DNA from 2 places in the Arthrobacter sp. 01N444 genome. Region 1 is predicted to be linked to the other one. Evidence: riboswitches for the same ligand, from Rfam matches in the RefSeq annotation. Region 1 holds a riboswitch; the other holds the start of a gene.
What was found. A riboswitch is a leader RNA that binds a small molecule or an ion and turns the genes downstream of it on or off. The one in region 1 is predicted to bind S-adenosylmethionine.
Positions count from the first base shown of each region.

Region 2: linked by a shared signal. The riboswitch ahead of AC1DKN_RS13795 (bifunctional o-acetylhomoserine/o-acetylserine sulfhydrylase) and the one ahead of AC1DKN_RS11305 (aminotransferase class V-fold PLP-dependent enzyme) in region 1 are both predicted to bind S-adenosylmethionine.

Region 1 is NZ_JBFTRB010000008.1:18,511-25,654, forward strand. It holds gene rsrA (mycothiol system anti-sigma-R factor) at 1-211, opposite strand, end outside; gene AC1DKN_RS11280 (sigma-70 family RNA polymerase sigma factor) at 208-960, opposite strand; gene AC1DKN_RS11285 (DoxX family protein) at 1,209-1,757, shown strand; gene aroA (3-phosphoshikimate 1-carboxyvinyltransferase) at 1,765-3,171, shown strand; gene rsgA (ribosome small subunit-dependent GTPase A) at 3,155-4,270, shown strand; gene hisN (histidinol-phosphatase) at 4,347-5,177, shown strand; SAM riboswitch class IV at 5,255-5,368, shown strand; gene AC1DKN_RS11305 (aminotransferase class V-fold PLP-dependent enzyme) at 5,403-6,842, shown strand; gene AC1DKN_RS11310 (class I SAM-dependent methyltransferase) at 6,980-7,144, shown strand, end outside.
Region 2 is NZ_JBFTRB010000011.1:99,777-106,920, reverse strand. It holds gene AC1DKN_RS13820 (NAD(P)/FAD-dependent oxidoreductase) at 567-1,715, shown strand; gene AC1DKN_RS13815 (amidohydrolase family protein) at 1,727-2,959, shown strand; gene AC1DKN_RS13810 (histidine phosphatase family protein) at 3,007-3,687, opposite strand; gene AC1DKN_RS13805 (CPBP family intramembrane glutamic endopeptidase) at 3,788-4,555, shown strand; gene AC1DKN_RS13800 (VOC family protein) at 4,730-5,368, opposite strand; SAM riboswitch class IV at 5,538-5,653, shown strand; gene AC1DKN_RS13795 (bifunctional o-acetylhomoserine/o-acetylserine sulfhydrylase) at 5,715-7,031, shown strand.

The sequences.
Region 1 (7,144 bases):
TGAGGTTTTCCGGAGCTGCTTCGGTACACGAACGCTTGACCATCACGCGGATGACACATTCGAGGTCGTACTGCTCCAGGCACTCCGGGCAACTGTCCAGGTGGTCCTTGATCTCTGCGATGTCTGCACGCGTGAGCGCACCATCCAGATATTCATAGATACGTTGCATCCGGGCGTCATCGCAATCGCCCAGTCCCTGGCAGTCGCTCATTTCCTGTTCTCCTGTTTGTTGCTGTCGGCCGCGGCGCTTGACTCGGTGGCGGCCCTGAATCCTCGTTCGGCGGCATAGTCCCCCAGCATGTCCCGCAGCATCTTCCGGCCGCGGTGCAGCCGCGACATGACGGTCCCGATGGGGGTGTTCATGATGTCCGAAATTTCCTTGTACGCGAAACCCTCGACGTCGGCGAAGTACACGGCCAGCCGGAATTCCTCCGGAATCGACTGGAGGGCGCGCTTCACATCCGAGTCGGGCAGGTGGTCCAGGGCCTCAGCCTCCGCCGAACGCAGTCCCGAGGACGTATGCGACTCGGCGCGGGCCAGCTGCCAGTCCTCAATCGTGTCCGAATTCGACTGCAGGGGCTCGCGCTGACGCTTCCGGTACAGGTTGATGTACGTGTTGGTGAGGATGCGGTACAGCCAGGCCTTCAGATTAGTTCCGGGCTTGTACTGGTGGAACGCGGAAAACGCCTTCGTATACGCCTCCTGGACCAGGTCCTCGGCGTCGGAGGGGTTCCGGGCCATCCTCATGGCCGCCGAATACAGCTGGTCCACGTACTGCATGGCGTCACGCTCAAAGCGCGCCCGGCGCTCTTCCGCGGACTCGGTGGAGACATCAAGGGGCTTCCCGTCCACCTCGGTCTCCAAAGCGGCGGGAGTGCCGGCATCAGGTGTCTTGGTGGGCGTGGCGTCGTTTCCGGCAACCTCGTGCATGGCCGCAACGGCCGGGTCCATGGTGCTCATTGCGTTCAAGTCTACTGTCACCTTCCGCCGGGCACCCGGAACCGACGGAAGCGCGAGGGTCCATGTTTGCCCGGAACCGGCTTCCGGTTCCGCCCTGTCTTTGACCAGAGTCAAATCTCCGCCTTCGTTAGCCTGCTGGGATCTGCCTTTCACAACCACGTCCTGCGGGCAAATATTCCGCAAAAGTGCAAGACTAGAACCGGTTCTCCCGCAGTGAAGCCGCTGTTCGTCCATCCAGGAGGAAATTCATGTCGTTTGTCCGCTTTCTCGCCCGGCCCATGCTCGCCTCCAGTTTCGTCCTCGCCGGCATGGACAAGCTCAAGAACGCGGATGACACTGCGGCCCAGCTGTCCCCCCTGTTGCGCCGTGCGGCCGACGCCTTGCCGTTCCAGCCAAATGAAAAAGTCGTGGCACGCGTGATCGGCGGCACCCAGATCGGCGCCGGCGTCTGCTTCGCCCTCGGCAAGTCCGCCCGGCTGGCGGCCACCCTGCTCGCCGTCATTTCGCTCCTGAACGGCTACGTCGAATGGCGCAGCGCGGACATCTCCTCGAAGGAAGCCCGCGACGCCCGCCGCAAACAGCTCCTGAAAAACGTCTCCCTCACCGGCGGCGTGCTCCTCGCCGCGGTCGATACCGCCGGCAAGCCCAGCCTGGCCTGGCGCGCCGGGCACCTGGCCGCCGATGCCAAGAAGAGCGCCGGACACCTCGCCGCCGATGCCCGCAAGACCACCAACAAGCAGCTGAAGAAGGCCGACAAAGTCGTCCGCAAGGCCGTAGACCACTCTGCCGGGGCCTAAGACGGTAATGACTGGCACCACCCCCTCTTCTGCCGCTGCCCCGTCCCACCCTGCCGGCGCCCACGCAGCCGACGCCGGCCCGCACTGGCCCGCCCCCTTCGCCGCACGGCCGGTCGATGCCACTGTCACCGTTCCCGGCTCCAAGTCTCTGACCAACCGGTACCTCGTGCTCGCCGCCCTCGCGGACGGACCTTCCCGGCTGCGGGCTCCCCTGCACTCCCGGGATTCCGCACTGATGATTGAGGCCCTGCGGCAGTTGGGGGCCACCGTCACGGAAGTGCCCGGCGACGGCGCCTTCGGCCCCGACCTGGAAATCGTCCCGATCAGCATGGATCCCGCGTCGGCTGACACGGCGATCGACTGCGGCCTGGCCGGCACGGTCATGCGCTTTGTCCCGCCGGTGGCCGCACTGCGCCGCGGTGAGTCCCTTTTCGACGGCGACCCCCACGCCCGCAAACGCCCCATGGGCACCATTATCGAGGCCCTCGCCGGCCTGGGTGTGGCAGTGACCGCACCCGACGGCGGTCCGGCGTCGTCGTTGCCGTTCACGGTGCACGCCTCGGGCGAGGTGCGCGGCGGCCACCTGGTCATCGATGCCAGCGCTTCGTCCCAGTTCGTCTCCGCCCTGCTGCTGGCCGGGGCGCGCTTCACCGAGGGACTCCACCTAGAGCACGTCGGCAAGCCCGTGCCGAGCCTGGACCACATCAACATGACCGTGGCCGTGCTGCGCGGCGTGGGCGTGGCGGTCGACGACTCGGTGCCGAACCACTGGGTTGTCTCCCCCGGCCCGATCCGCGCCTTCGACGTCCGGATCGAGCAGGACCTCTCGAACGCCGGACCCTTCCTCGCGGCGGCCCTGGCCACCGGCGGCACCGTGCGGATCCCGAACTGGCCTGCGGAAACCACCCAGGTGGGTGATCTCTGGCGCGGAATCCTGACCGCTATGGGCGCCACGGTGACGGTTGACGGCGGCACCCTGACCGTCAGCGGGGGCCCGGCGATCAAGGGCGGCGACTTCGACGAAACCAGCGAACTCGCCCCCACCGTAGCCGCGCTGTGCGCCCTCGCCACCGGCCCCTCACGGCTGGGCGGCATCGCCCACCTCCGCGGCCATGAAACGGACCGGCTCGCCGCCCTCGTCGCCGAAATCAACCGCCTCGGCGGGGACGCCGAAGAAACCCCCGACGGCCTCATCATCCGCCCGGCCGCGCTGCACGGCGGCGTCGTGCACAGCTACGCGGACCACCGCATGGCAACCGCCGGCGCCATCCTCGGCCTTGCCGTAGCCGGCGTGGAAGTCGAGGACATCGCAACCACGGCCAAGACCATGCCCGATTTCCCGCAACTCTGGGAAGCGATGCTGGCCCAGGGACCCGCCCCAGATGAGGACACCGCCGGTGGCACGCAGCACTGATTCCTGGGACGAGTCCGACGTCCGGATCCGGCCGAACAAGAAGGGCACACGGCCCCGCACCAAGGACCGGCCCAGCTACGACGATGCCGTCACCGGACGCATCATCACCGTTGACCGCGGCCGCTACACCGCCGTCGTCGGCGAGGGGACCGCGGACGAACGCAAGATCATCGCTGCCCGGGCCCGGGAACTGCGCCGCAACCCGGTGGTTGCCGGCGACTTCGTCTCCCTGGTCGGGGATGTCACCGGCGAGCCCGACACCCTGGCGCGGCTGGTCAGGATCCAGGACCGCAAGACGCTGCTGCGCCGCAGCGCCGACGACACGGACCCGATCGAACGTGCCGTCGTGGCCAACGCCGACCAGCTGGTGGTGGTGGTCGCCGCCGCCAACCCCGAGCCGCGGACCGGTTTCATCGACCGCGCGCTGGTGGCCGCATACGACGCCGGCATTGAGCCGCTGCTGCTCGTCACCAAGGCAGACGTCAAGGATCCCGCCGAGCTGCTGTCCAACTACCAGCACCTCGACTTCCCCGTCATCATCTCCAAGACCGCCGACTCCGCCGCTTCCGGCATCGACGCCCGCTCCGACGACGGGCTCTCCGCCCGGCTCGACAAGGACGCGGTATCCCAGCTGCGCGACTACCTCGACGGCAAGGTCACCGTGATGCTGGGCCATTCCGGCGTCGGCAAGTCCACCATGGTCAACGCCCTGACCGGGGCCGAGCGGGCCACGGGAGGCGTGAACGCGGTAACCGGCCGCGGCCGCCACACGTCCTCCTCGGCACTGGCGCTCAAAGTCAACGATGCCCCGGCCGGCAGCTGGATCATCGACACCCCCGGCATCCGGTCCTTCGGCCTGGCCCACGTGGACCCGGACCGGATCCTGCGTTCCTTCCCGGACCTGGAACCGGGCACCGATGATTGCGAACGCGGCTGCAAGCATGACTCCACCGCCGTCAACTGCGGCGTCGACAAATGGGTTGCGGCCGGGCACGCGGGGCCCTCGGGACCGGCCAGGCTCGCGTCCCTGCGCCGGCTGCTGGGCACGGACCCGCGGATGGAAGCGCAGGAAACCAAGGAACTGGGCACCGTCTCCTAGCCGGACCCGCAACGGGGCGGCGGCGCCGTGCCGCGGCCTCCCGCCCGGCAGCCCGGTTTGACGGTAGTTTGGAACCATGAGCCAACCCGCTTCGAGCTACAACGATGACCTGCGCCTTGCCCATGTACTGGCAGATTCGGTCGATTCCCAGACCATGAGCCGCTTCAAGGCGCTCGACCTTCGGATCGAGACGAAGCCCGACCTCACACCCGTCACCGATGCCGACAAATCCGCGGAAGAGGCCATCCGCGGCCAGCTCTCCCGGTCACGTCCGCGTGACGCGGTCCTGGGCGAAGAGTTCGGCAGCTCGGGCCACGGTTCCCGCCGGTGGATCATCGACCCGATCGACGGCACGAAGAACTTTGTCCGCGGCGTCCCGGTCTGGGCCACCCTGATCGCCCTCGTCGATGAGGGCGAGCCGGTGGTCGGCGTCGTCAGCGCGCCGGCACTGGGCAAGCGCTGGTGGGCCGCCAAGGGTGCGGGCGCCTACACGGGCCGCTCGCTCGCCGCCGCCACACGGTTGAAGGTATCCAACGTCTCCAATCTCGAGGACGCCTCGCTGTCCTACTCCAGCCTTGGCGGCTGGAAGGAACGCGGGAACCTGGATGAGTTCCTGGGCCTGACCGAGGAAGTGTGGCGGACCCGCGCCTACGGTGACTTCTGGTCGTACTGCCTCGTGGCCGAGGGCGCCGTGGACATCGCCTGCGAACCCGAGCTGAATCTCTACGACATGGCCGCCCTGGTGCCGATTGTGACCGAGGCCGGCGGCCGCTTCACCTCGCTCGAAGGCGAGGACGGCCCCTTCGGCGGCAACGCCCTGGCCACCAATTCGATCCTGCACTCGGAAGTCCTCAAGCGGCTCAACCCCGGACTCGACGACCTCTTTCAGGCCCACCCGAACAACTGATCCGCGCCCGTAATATTCCGCTTCACAATCGGCGGCCGCCTTTTCCCCGGCTGCGCCGATGTCCTACGCTCGATGCAGGTCACGAGTGCCAGCGCTAAACCCCGGTTTGCTGGCCGGCAACCCTCCAGTCGCGGTGGGGTGCCCCGGGTGACGACCTGGCCGGTCCGGAACGGACCCGGCAAGCGCGGATTCCCACGGTGTGGGGTCCTGTTCGAGTGAGGTCCCATGACAACTGCCATTTTCCCCGTTGCCCCTGAATTCCATGCACGGCTTGCCCTCGCGGCCCGCCCGCTGGCAGCCGTCACCGGGGCCGAAATCCAGGCCCCGCTGATCACCGGCGGCCACGCGCGCTACGCCAACCTCGACTACGGCGCCTCCGCACCGGCCCTCTCCGTGGTCTCGGCCTACCTGAACGAAATCCTGCCGTACTACGCAAGCGTGCACCGCGGCGCCGGCTACGCATCACAGATCAGCACCTCCGTCTACGAGAACGCCCGGGACATCGTGCGGGACTTCGTGGGCGGCCGGCCCGGCGATTCCGTGATCTTCACGCGCAACACCACCGATTCCCTGAACCTGCTGGCCGGCTGCCTGCCGCTGCGCGACGGGCGGCCCGCGGGCGAGGTCCTCTACCTCGACATCGAACACCATGCCAACCTCCTGCCTTGGCAGAATGTCCCGCACCGCAGCGTCGTGGCCGCCGCCACCCTCGCGGCCACCGTGGACCGCCTGCGCGACGAACTCGCCCGCGGCGGCGTCAGCCTGCTGGCCGTCACCGGCGCCTCCAACGTCACCGGGGAGATCCTCCCGATCCGGACCCTGGCCGCACTGGCGCACGAATACGGCGCCAGGATCGTTGTCGACGCCGCGCAGCTCGCCCCGCACCGGCGGATCAATATCGCCGCGGACGACGTCGATTACCTCGCCTTCTCGGGGCACAAGCTGTACGCCCCGTTCGGCGCCGGCGTGCTGGTGGGGCGGACGGACTGGCTCGACGCCGGCACCCCGCACCTGGCCGGCGGCGGCGCGGTCCGCGATGCCCGGCTCGACTCCGTCAGCTGGACCACGGGACCTGCCCGGCACGAGGGCGGCTCGCCGAACGTCCTCGGCGCGGCGGCCCTCGCCCGCGCCACCCAGGTCATTGCGGCCCTGGACCCGGAGCAGTGGCAGGCCCACGAGGACGCCATCCGGTCCTTCCTCGTCGAGGGCCTCCAGGGCATCGAGGGAGTAACCGTGCACCGGATCTTTGCCGATTCGGCTTCCGATTCTTCCCCTGCTTCTTCCGCTGGAGGGGATCAGCCGGACACCGGCACGATCGGCGTCGTGAACTTTTCCGTGGAGGGCTACGACGCCGGACTGGTGGCCGCCTACCTGTCGGCCGAACACGGCATTGGCCTGCGCGACGGCCGCTTCTGCGCCCACCCGCTGCTCAAGCGGCTCGGCCTGCCCGCCGGCTCCCTGCGGGCCAGCTTCGGCCTCGGCTCACGGCTTGAGGACGCCGAACGCCTGCTGGCCGGCCTGCAGCAGCTGCGGCAGAACGGACTCGGCTGGGATTACGTGGTGGATGCCGGCCGCTGGGTGCCGGCCAACGATACCCGCAGCTATCCCCACTGGGCGCCGAACACCCCGGGCACCGCCGGCGCTGCGCCCTGCACCCTCGGCTAGGCAGGATCGGGGCCCGGCGCGGGTGCGGTAAATTCGAAAGGTATCTGAAACCAGCAGGACCTTCCCGAAGGAGATCGCACGTGGCAAGCGCCGGCCCCAGGCTCCACAGCGGAGTCAAGCCGCACAGCGGACCGAAACTGCACAGCGGACCGAAGCTGCACAGCGTGCGGCGCCAGGAACTCGGACAAAGCTTCCAGGACGGCGGGGAGCACTACGAGCGCGTCCGCCCCGGCTATCCGCAGGAGTCAGCCGACTGGCTGGTCCCGGCGGGGGCCAGGGACGCCGCGGACATTGGCGCGGGC
Region 2 (7,144 bases), on a different contig from region 1:
TGCCCGCCGCAACGGGGGGACATGTCCAGGCGCGCGGACCAGGGAAGTGCCTGTCCCGGGCCTGCACGCGGCAACGGGGGACATGTCCAGCTCCGGCAGCGAGGACTGGACATAATGCCACTCTGTCCAACGGCCACGACCAACGAAGGGCATGTCCCGTGCCGGTACGCCGCAACGGGGGACATGTCCAACTCGGGCAGCGAGGACTGGACATAATGCCACCATGTCCAACGGCCACGACCAACGAGGGGCATGTCCCGGGCCGGCCCGGGGCAACGAGGGACATGTCCAGTCGCGCGGACCATGGCAGGGCATGTCCCGGGGCGGTGTGCACAATTTGTCCAAGCAGCCGGGGTTCCAAGAAGGTTGCCGCCAAACTCGGAATCGTGGAGAGGGCATGTGCCGAGAACGCCGTGAGCCCTGGACATTTCAACGCCCTGGGACCCAACAACGGCGCAGGTGATGACTGTGGAACCGATTGACGCCGCTCGCCCGGGCGCAGGTTGCGGTAAACGCCGGATACCGGGACGTGATCACCTGACCCGACGATCTGCAAGGATGGGATCATGTCAGCTCATTACGATGTCGTAATTGTCGGCGGCGGGATCGCCGGCCTGTCCCTTGCCTCCGCCTTGGCCGGGCACTGCAGCGTGGCCCTGATCGAAGCCGAGCAGACCCTGGCCTACCACACCTCGGCCCGCTCCGCCCGGCAACTGATTCCCAGCTACGGCCCGCCCGTGGTCCAGGAGCTCACCGTCCGGACGCTCGACCTCATCGCGGCCCAGGACGCCGAACGTCCGGAACCGGTGCTCACCCCGCGCAGCTTCATGCTGATCGGGGACGACGCCACCGTCCGGGCGGAGGCAAGCGGACACATGCAGCGGATCACCCACGCCGAGGCACTGGATCTGTGCCCGGCCCTGGTCCCGGATTCGTTCAGCGCCGCCGGGCTGGACACCGGGTCCTTCGCCTGCAACGCCCCCGTGCTGCTCGAGGACCACCGGCGGCTCGCCGTGGCCGGCGGCGTGGACATCATTACCGGCGCCAGGGTCCATTCCGCCCAGCGGCTGGGCACCGGCTGGGAACTGGGCGCCGGGCAGGAAGGCTTCCAGTCCGCCGTCGTGGTCAATGCCGCCGGTGCCTGGGCCGACGAGCTCGCCGTCCTCAGCGGCGTCGAGAAGCTCGGCCTGCAGCCGTACCGGCGCACCGCGGCGATCGTCGACGTCGAGAATCCCCTCCCGGAAGCTAGCCCGATGGTGGCGGCGGCCGATGACAGCTTCTACTTCCGGCCGGACAACGGCCAGGTCCTGATCTCGCCCGCCGAACACGTGCCGAGCGGACCCGAGGACGCCCGGCCCTATCCCGGCGACGTCGAACGGGTCATCGCCCGGCTCAACGAGATCACGACGCTCGGGATCCGCAACGTCCGCACGGCCTGGACGGGGCTGCGGACGGAGGCGGCCGACGGCGTCCCGGTGGTGGGGTTCGACGCCGAGGCCACCGGATTCTTCTGGCTCGCCGGCCAGGGCGGGTACGGATTCCAGACCTCATCCGGCGTCGCGGAACTGGCCGCCGGGCTGATCCTCGCCGGCCAGGGCACCGCCCCGGCCCTGGCCCCGGCTGTGCCCCTGGCTGTGCCCCCGTCCACCGAGGCCAGTCCGGCATCCCGGACAGCGGAGGCGCTGGCCGCGACCCGCTGGTCCATCCGGCGCTGAAGAATGGATCCATGAGTACCCTCATCACCAATATCGCCGAACTGATGACCCAGGACGCGGAACACCGCGTCCTCCGCGACGCGGCGGTGGTAATAGAGGGGGAGCGGATTTCCTGGCTCGGGCCCGCGGCCGACGCCCCGGCCGCGGACGAACGGGTGGATGCCGGTGGCCGGGCGCTCCTCCCGGGCTGGGTCGACTCGCACACGCACCTGATCTTCGCGGGGGACCGCACTGCCGAGTTCGAGGCGCGGATGGCGGGAGAAAGCTACAGCGCCGGCGGGATCGCCGTCACCACCGGCGCCACCCGGAGCACGAGCGACTTCGACCTGACCCGGCTGGCGATGGGCCGCGTCGCTGAGGCCGTGTCGCAGGGCACCACCTACCTGGAGACCAAAACCGGCTACGGCCTGGACCTCGAGAACGAGGCCCGCAGCGCCCGCATCGCCTCCACCGTGGCGGACGAGGTGACTTACCTGGGGGCGCACCTTGTGCCCGCCGGGATGGATGCGGAGGAATACACGGAGCTGGTCTGCGGGCCGATGCTCACCGCGGTCCTGCCCTACGTCCGCTGGGCCGACGTCTTTTGCGAGCAGGGCGCGTTCAACGAGGACCAGTCCCGCCGGGTGCTGCTGGCCTGCAAGGCCGCCGGGCTGGGGCTGCGCGTCCACGGCAACCAGCTCGGCGAGGGCCCCGGCGTCAGGCTGGCCGTCGAAGTCGGCGCCGCGAGCGTGGACCACGTGAACTACCTTTCGGCCGCGGATGTCGATGCCCTTGCCGGCAGCTGGTCCGGCTGGGACGCCGCCGGCGGCAGCGGCACGCCCGGATCCGGGCAGCGCGGCACGGTCGCCACGTGCCTGCCGGCCTGCGATCTCTCCACCCGGCAGCCGCTGGCCCCCGGCCGTGAACTGCTCGACGCCGGTGTGCAGCTGGCGCTGGCCTCCAACTGCAACCCCGGCACGTCCTACACCAGCTCCATGGCGTTCTGCGTCACCACCGCCGTGCTGCAGATGCGGCTCAGCGTCCACGAGGCGGTGCGCGCCGCGACCTACGGCGGCGCGCTGGCCCTGGGCCGGGAGTCCGGGAACGACGCCGACGGCGAACGCGCGGTGGGCTCGATCGCCGTCGGACACCGCGCGGACCTGCACCTGCTCAACGCGCCTTCCGCCACGCATCTGGCCTACCGGCCAGGCATCCCCCTGACGCACGCGGTGTGGCGCGCCGGTGTGGCGCAGCCGGTCCGTTAGCGGGCCGGTCCGCTGACCTGGCTGGCTCCGGCTCCGGACGGGCCGCCCTAGAACATCATGGGCGGTGCGTCGAGGACGGTCTCGTCCACGCGCCTCTTCTCCCACTGCGTGAAGGGCTTGTCGAGCTCGTACTTGCCGTGCGAAGTGCGCAGCAGGGTGCGGACCTCGGCGTTCTCGGGGTTATTCAGGGACTCGAAATATTCCACCGACCAGTGGAACCAGCGCATGCAGAACAGCCGCATGGTCAATCCGTGCGTCACAAACAGCGCGTTCGGGGCATAGCCGGGCCGGGACCAGTGCCGGTGCAGGGTTTCCATGAAGGAAGAAATCCTGTCATACACATCGGAACCGGACTCGCCCTCGCGGAAGCGGTAGAAGAAGTGCCCGTAGGCGTTGCGGAGCTCCTTCTGGTCCTCGATGTCGCCGGCGATCTGAAAGTTGGCCCAGTCCTGTTCGCGCAGGCGCGGTTCCTCGATCACCCGCTCCACGAGCGGGCCGAGATTCAGCGCCTCGAGGGTCTGGTAGGCGCGCAGGTAGGGGGAGACGTAGACGCACACCGGGCGGCCGTCCAGCTGGCGCCGGACCTCCTCCCCGGCCGCGGTGGCCTGCTCCAGGCCCAGCGCGGTCAACGGGATCCGGTAGTCCGGAACACGGTTGTAGATCGAGGTGTCGGCATTGGCGGCAGACTGGCCGTGCCGGATCATGATGATTTTCCGGGGCGCACTCATAATCCCCAAGCATAGGGCTCCCAAAAAGCCGGGGGTGCCGGCGCGGCCGGCACCACGCGGGCACCAGCAAACTATCGGCAAGTGCAGGCAAGATAGAACCATGTTGGTTCCCTCCCGCCGTCGGTTGCGGTTCGAAGTGTTGATTGTCCTGGGGTTGTCGCTCGGGCAGTCCGCGATCTACTCCCTGGTGCAGTTGCTGGACAAGATGACCACGGCGCCGCTGGCCCAGGGGACATCCACCCTGAACCGCTCACAGAGCGCACGCGAATACTTCGACCTCACCTACCAGTTGCTGGACATCATCTTCGCCCTGGTCCCGGTGGCCCTCGTGATCTATTTCCTCACCGAACACTGGCCGGCCGGTGAGCGCGGAACCTCGGCGTTCCGAAGGATCGGCTTCGACTTCGCCCGGCCCGGCAAGGACCTCCTGCAGGGTCTCGGACTCGCCGCGCTCATCGGCATTCCGTCCCTGGGGCTCTACGCCGCCGGCCGGGCGCTGGGGATCACGACGGCGATCATCCCCAGTGCCCTGGACGCGTACTGGTGGACCGTGCCGGTGCTGGTCCTGTCCGCGATCCGGCACGCGGTGGTCGAGGAAGTGATTGTGGTGGCGTACCTGCTGGACCGGCTCGGGAAACTGGGCTGGAGCGTGCCGGCGGCCATCGCCGCCAGCGCCCTGCTCCGCGGCAGCTATCACCTGTACCAGGGGTTCGGGCCGTTCATCGGCAACGCGGTGATGGGCGTCGTCTTCGCGCTGGTCTACATCCGGACCAAACGGGTGATGCCGCTGGTGATCGCCCACGCCATCCTGGACACCGTGGCGTTCGTGGGGTTCAGCCTGTTCGGCAAGGCCGTGGGCTTGGGCTGAGTTCCCCGCAAAGCAAGGCGGGGTCCCTTCGGGCCCATCCGGAGCCCCCGGACGGGCGCGAAGTGGCCTCGCGTTGCTTTTAGGAGCAGGCCTTAAATGATCTCGGCCGCCGTCTCCTAGGTGACATCGTTGGCACCTAAGAGATGGCGGCCGAAGCGTGGGGCAGGTGGAGCGTTAGATCGTGACCGCTCCGGAGGCGGTCTCGAAGGTGACAGAGAGGATGCCGGGAGTACCGTGCGGCGCGATCCAGTTCACGGCGACGTCTTCGAGCGGCTTTTCAACCGGTTCGCCCAGCCACTCCGTGACGCGCTCGGCCGAACCGGCAATGGTCAGTGCGGACATCTTGACATCGCTCGCGTAGGCGTTGGACGGGTGCAACTCCGGGTCGCCCTCCCACTTGAGCATGTATGGCACCTGGGGGTCGGCGATGAGCCCCAGGATGCCGATCTGCTTCCAGACCAATTCGCGGCCGTCGGGAAACTTCCGGTTGCCGTTGACGGCGGCGCGGCCGAGCCGCTCCTCGAACGGGGCCAGGTCGTCAACCTCGACGCACCAGCCCATCCAGCCGCCGCCGGCCTCGGAGCGTGCCCGGACGGCCTGGCCGAACGGGGCCTTGTCGGAGGCCGGGTGGTTCAGGACCTCCACGACTTCCAGGTACTTGTGTCCCGCGAGCGGGATAATCATGTTGCGTGTCCCGAAACGGGGGTGCACTCCACCCTTCACGGCTTCAACGCCGAGGGCAGACGCAATACGTTCAGTGGTGGCTGCCAAGCCATCGTGTTCACAGGCGTAAGAGACGTGATCCATGCGCATGCCATCATCTTGGCACTTTGTGATGGACCTCTCAGCTTAGGCTCCCCTAACCGTCATGGGACGTCCTGGGGCGCGGAACGCGGCGCCCCGGATGCTCCGTCACGGCGGCCGTCTTCATCTTCGTCACAAAGCTATCCAGGGCTCCGCCGCCATTCCTACACTGAAGTCAGGTCATGAGTGCCAGTGCACAGCCCCGGCTTGCTGGCCGGCAACCCTCGTATCGCGGTGGGGTGCCCCGGGTGAAGACCTGGCCGTCCGGCGCCCGCCGGAGGGCAAGCGCGGCGCCTGTTCCGGTTCGGGCCGAAAGCCCAGGCCGGTGCTGTGCCCAGTGACTCGAGGAGCACCAATGTCCAACGCCTGGTCCTTTGAAACCCGCCAGATCCACGCCGGCCAGGAGCCGGACAGCGCCACCGGCGCGCGTTCCCTGCCTATCTACCAGACGACGTCGTTCGTGTTCCCCAGCGCCGAAAGCGCCGCGAACCGCTTTGCGCTCGCCGAGCTCGCGCCCATCTACACCCGGATCGGCAACCCGACCCAGGACGCCGTCGAACAGCGCGTCGCCAGCCTGGAAGGCGGTCTCGCGGCGCTGCTGCTCAGCTCCGGCCAGGCCGCCGAGACGTTCGCCATCCTCAATATCGCCGAGGCCGGGGACCATGTGGTGGCCAGCCCCAGCCTCTATGGCGGAACCTACAACCTGCTCGCGCACACGCTGAAGAAGTTCGGCATCTCCGTGACCTTCGTGGCGGACCCGGACAACCTGGACCAGTGGCGGGACGCCGTCCAGCCCAACACCAAGCTGTTCTTCGGCGAAGTGGTCTCCAACCCCCGCCAGGACGTCCTGGACATCGAGGGCGTCTCCCGGGTGGCGCACGAGGCCGGCGTGCCGCTGGTTGTCGACAACACGCTCTCCACCCCCTACCTGATCCGGCCGATCGAGTGGGGCGCGGACATCGTGGTCCATTCCGCCACCAAGTACCTGGGCGGGCACGGCGCCGCGATCGCCGGCGTGATCGTGGACTCCGGCAACTTCGACTTCGGGAAGGACCCGGAGCGGTTCCCCGGCTTCAACACCCCCGACCCCACCTACAACGGCCTGGTCTACGCCCGCGACCTCGGAGCGGGCGGCGCGCTGGGCGCGAATCTCTCCTACATCCTCAAGGCCCGGGTCCAGCTCCTGCGCGACCTCGGCTCCGCGGTGTCCCCGTTCAACGCGTTCCTCATCGCCCAGGGCATCGAAACGCTGAGCCTGCGCGTCGAGCGCCACGTGGCCAACGCCACGAAGGTGGCGCAATGGCTGGAGGGGCGGGACGACGTCGAATCGGTCGCCTACGCCGGGCTGCCGTCCAGCCCCTGGTACGAGCGCGGCCGCAAGTACGGGCCCAAGGGGACCGGCGCCGTCGTGGCGTTCAACATTGCCGGGGGAGCGGAGGCCGGCAAGCGGTTCGTCGATGCCCTCGAACTGCACTCGCACGTCGCGAACATCGGCGATGTCCGGTCGCTCGTGATCCATCCGGCGTCGACCACACACAGCCAGCTCTCGCCCGAACAGCAGGTGATCGCCGGGGTGAACCCCGGGCTGGTGAGGCTTTCGGTGGGACTGGAGCACATTGACGACATCCTCGCGGACCTCGACGCCGGATTCCGCGCGGCCAAGTCCGTCTAGGCCGAAGCCCACGCCGAATTTCCCCACCTTTGCGGGCATGACACCGGGAATCGCCGGCACTTCGGGGCGACCCGCCGGCCACGGCTGTCAAAGGTGGGGAGTCTGCGGTGCTG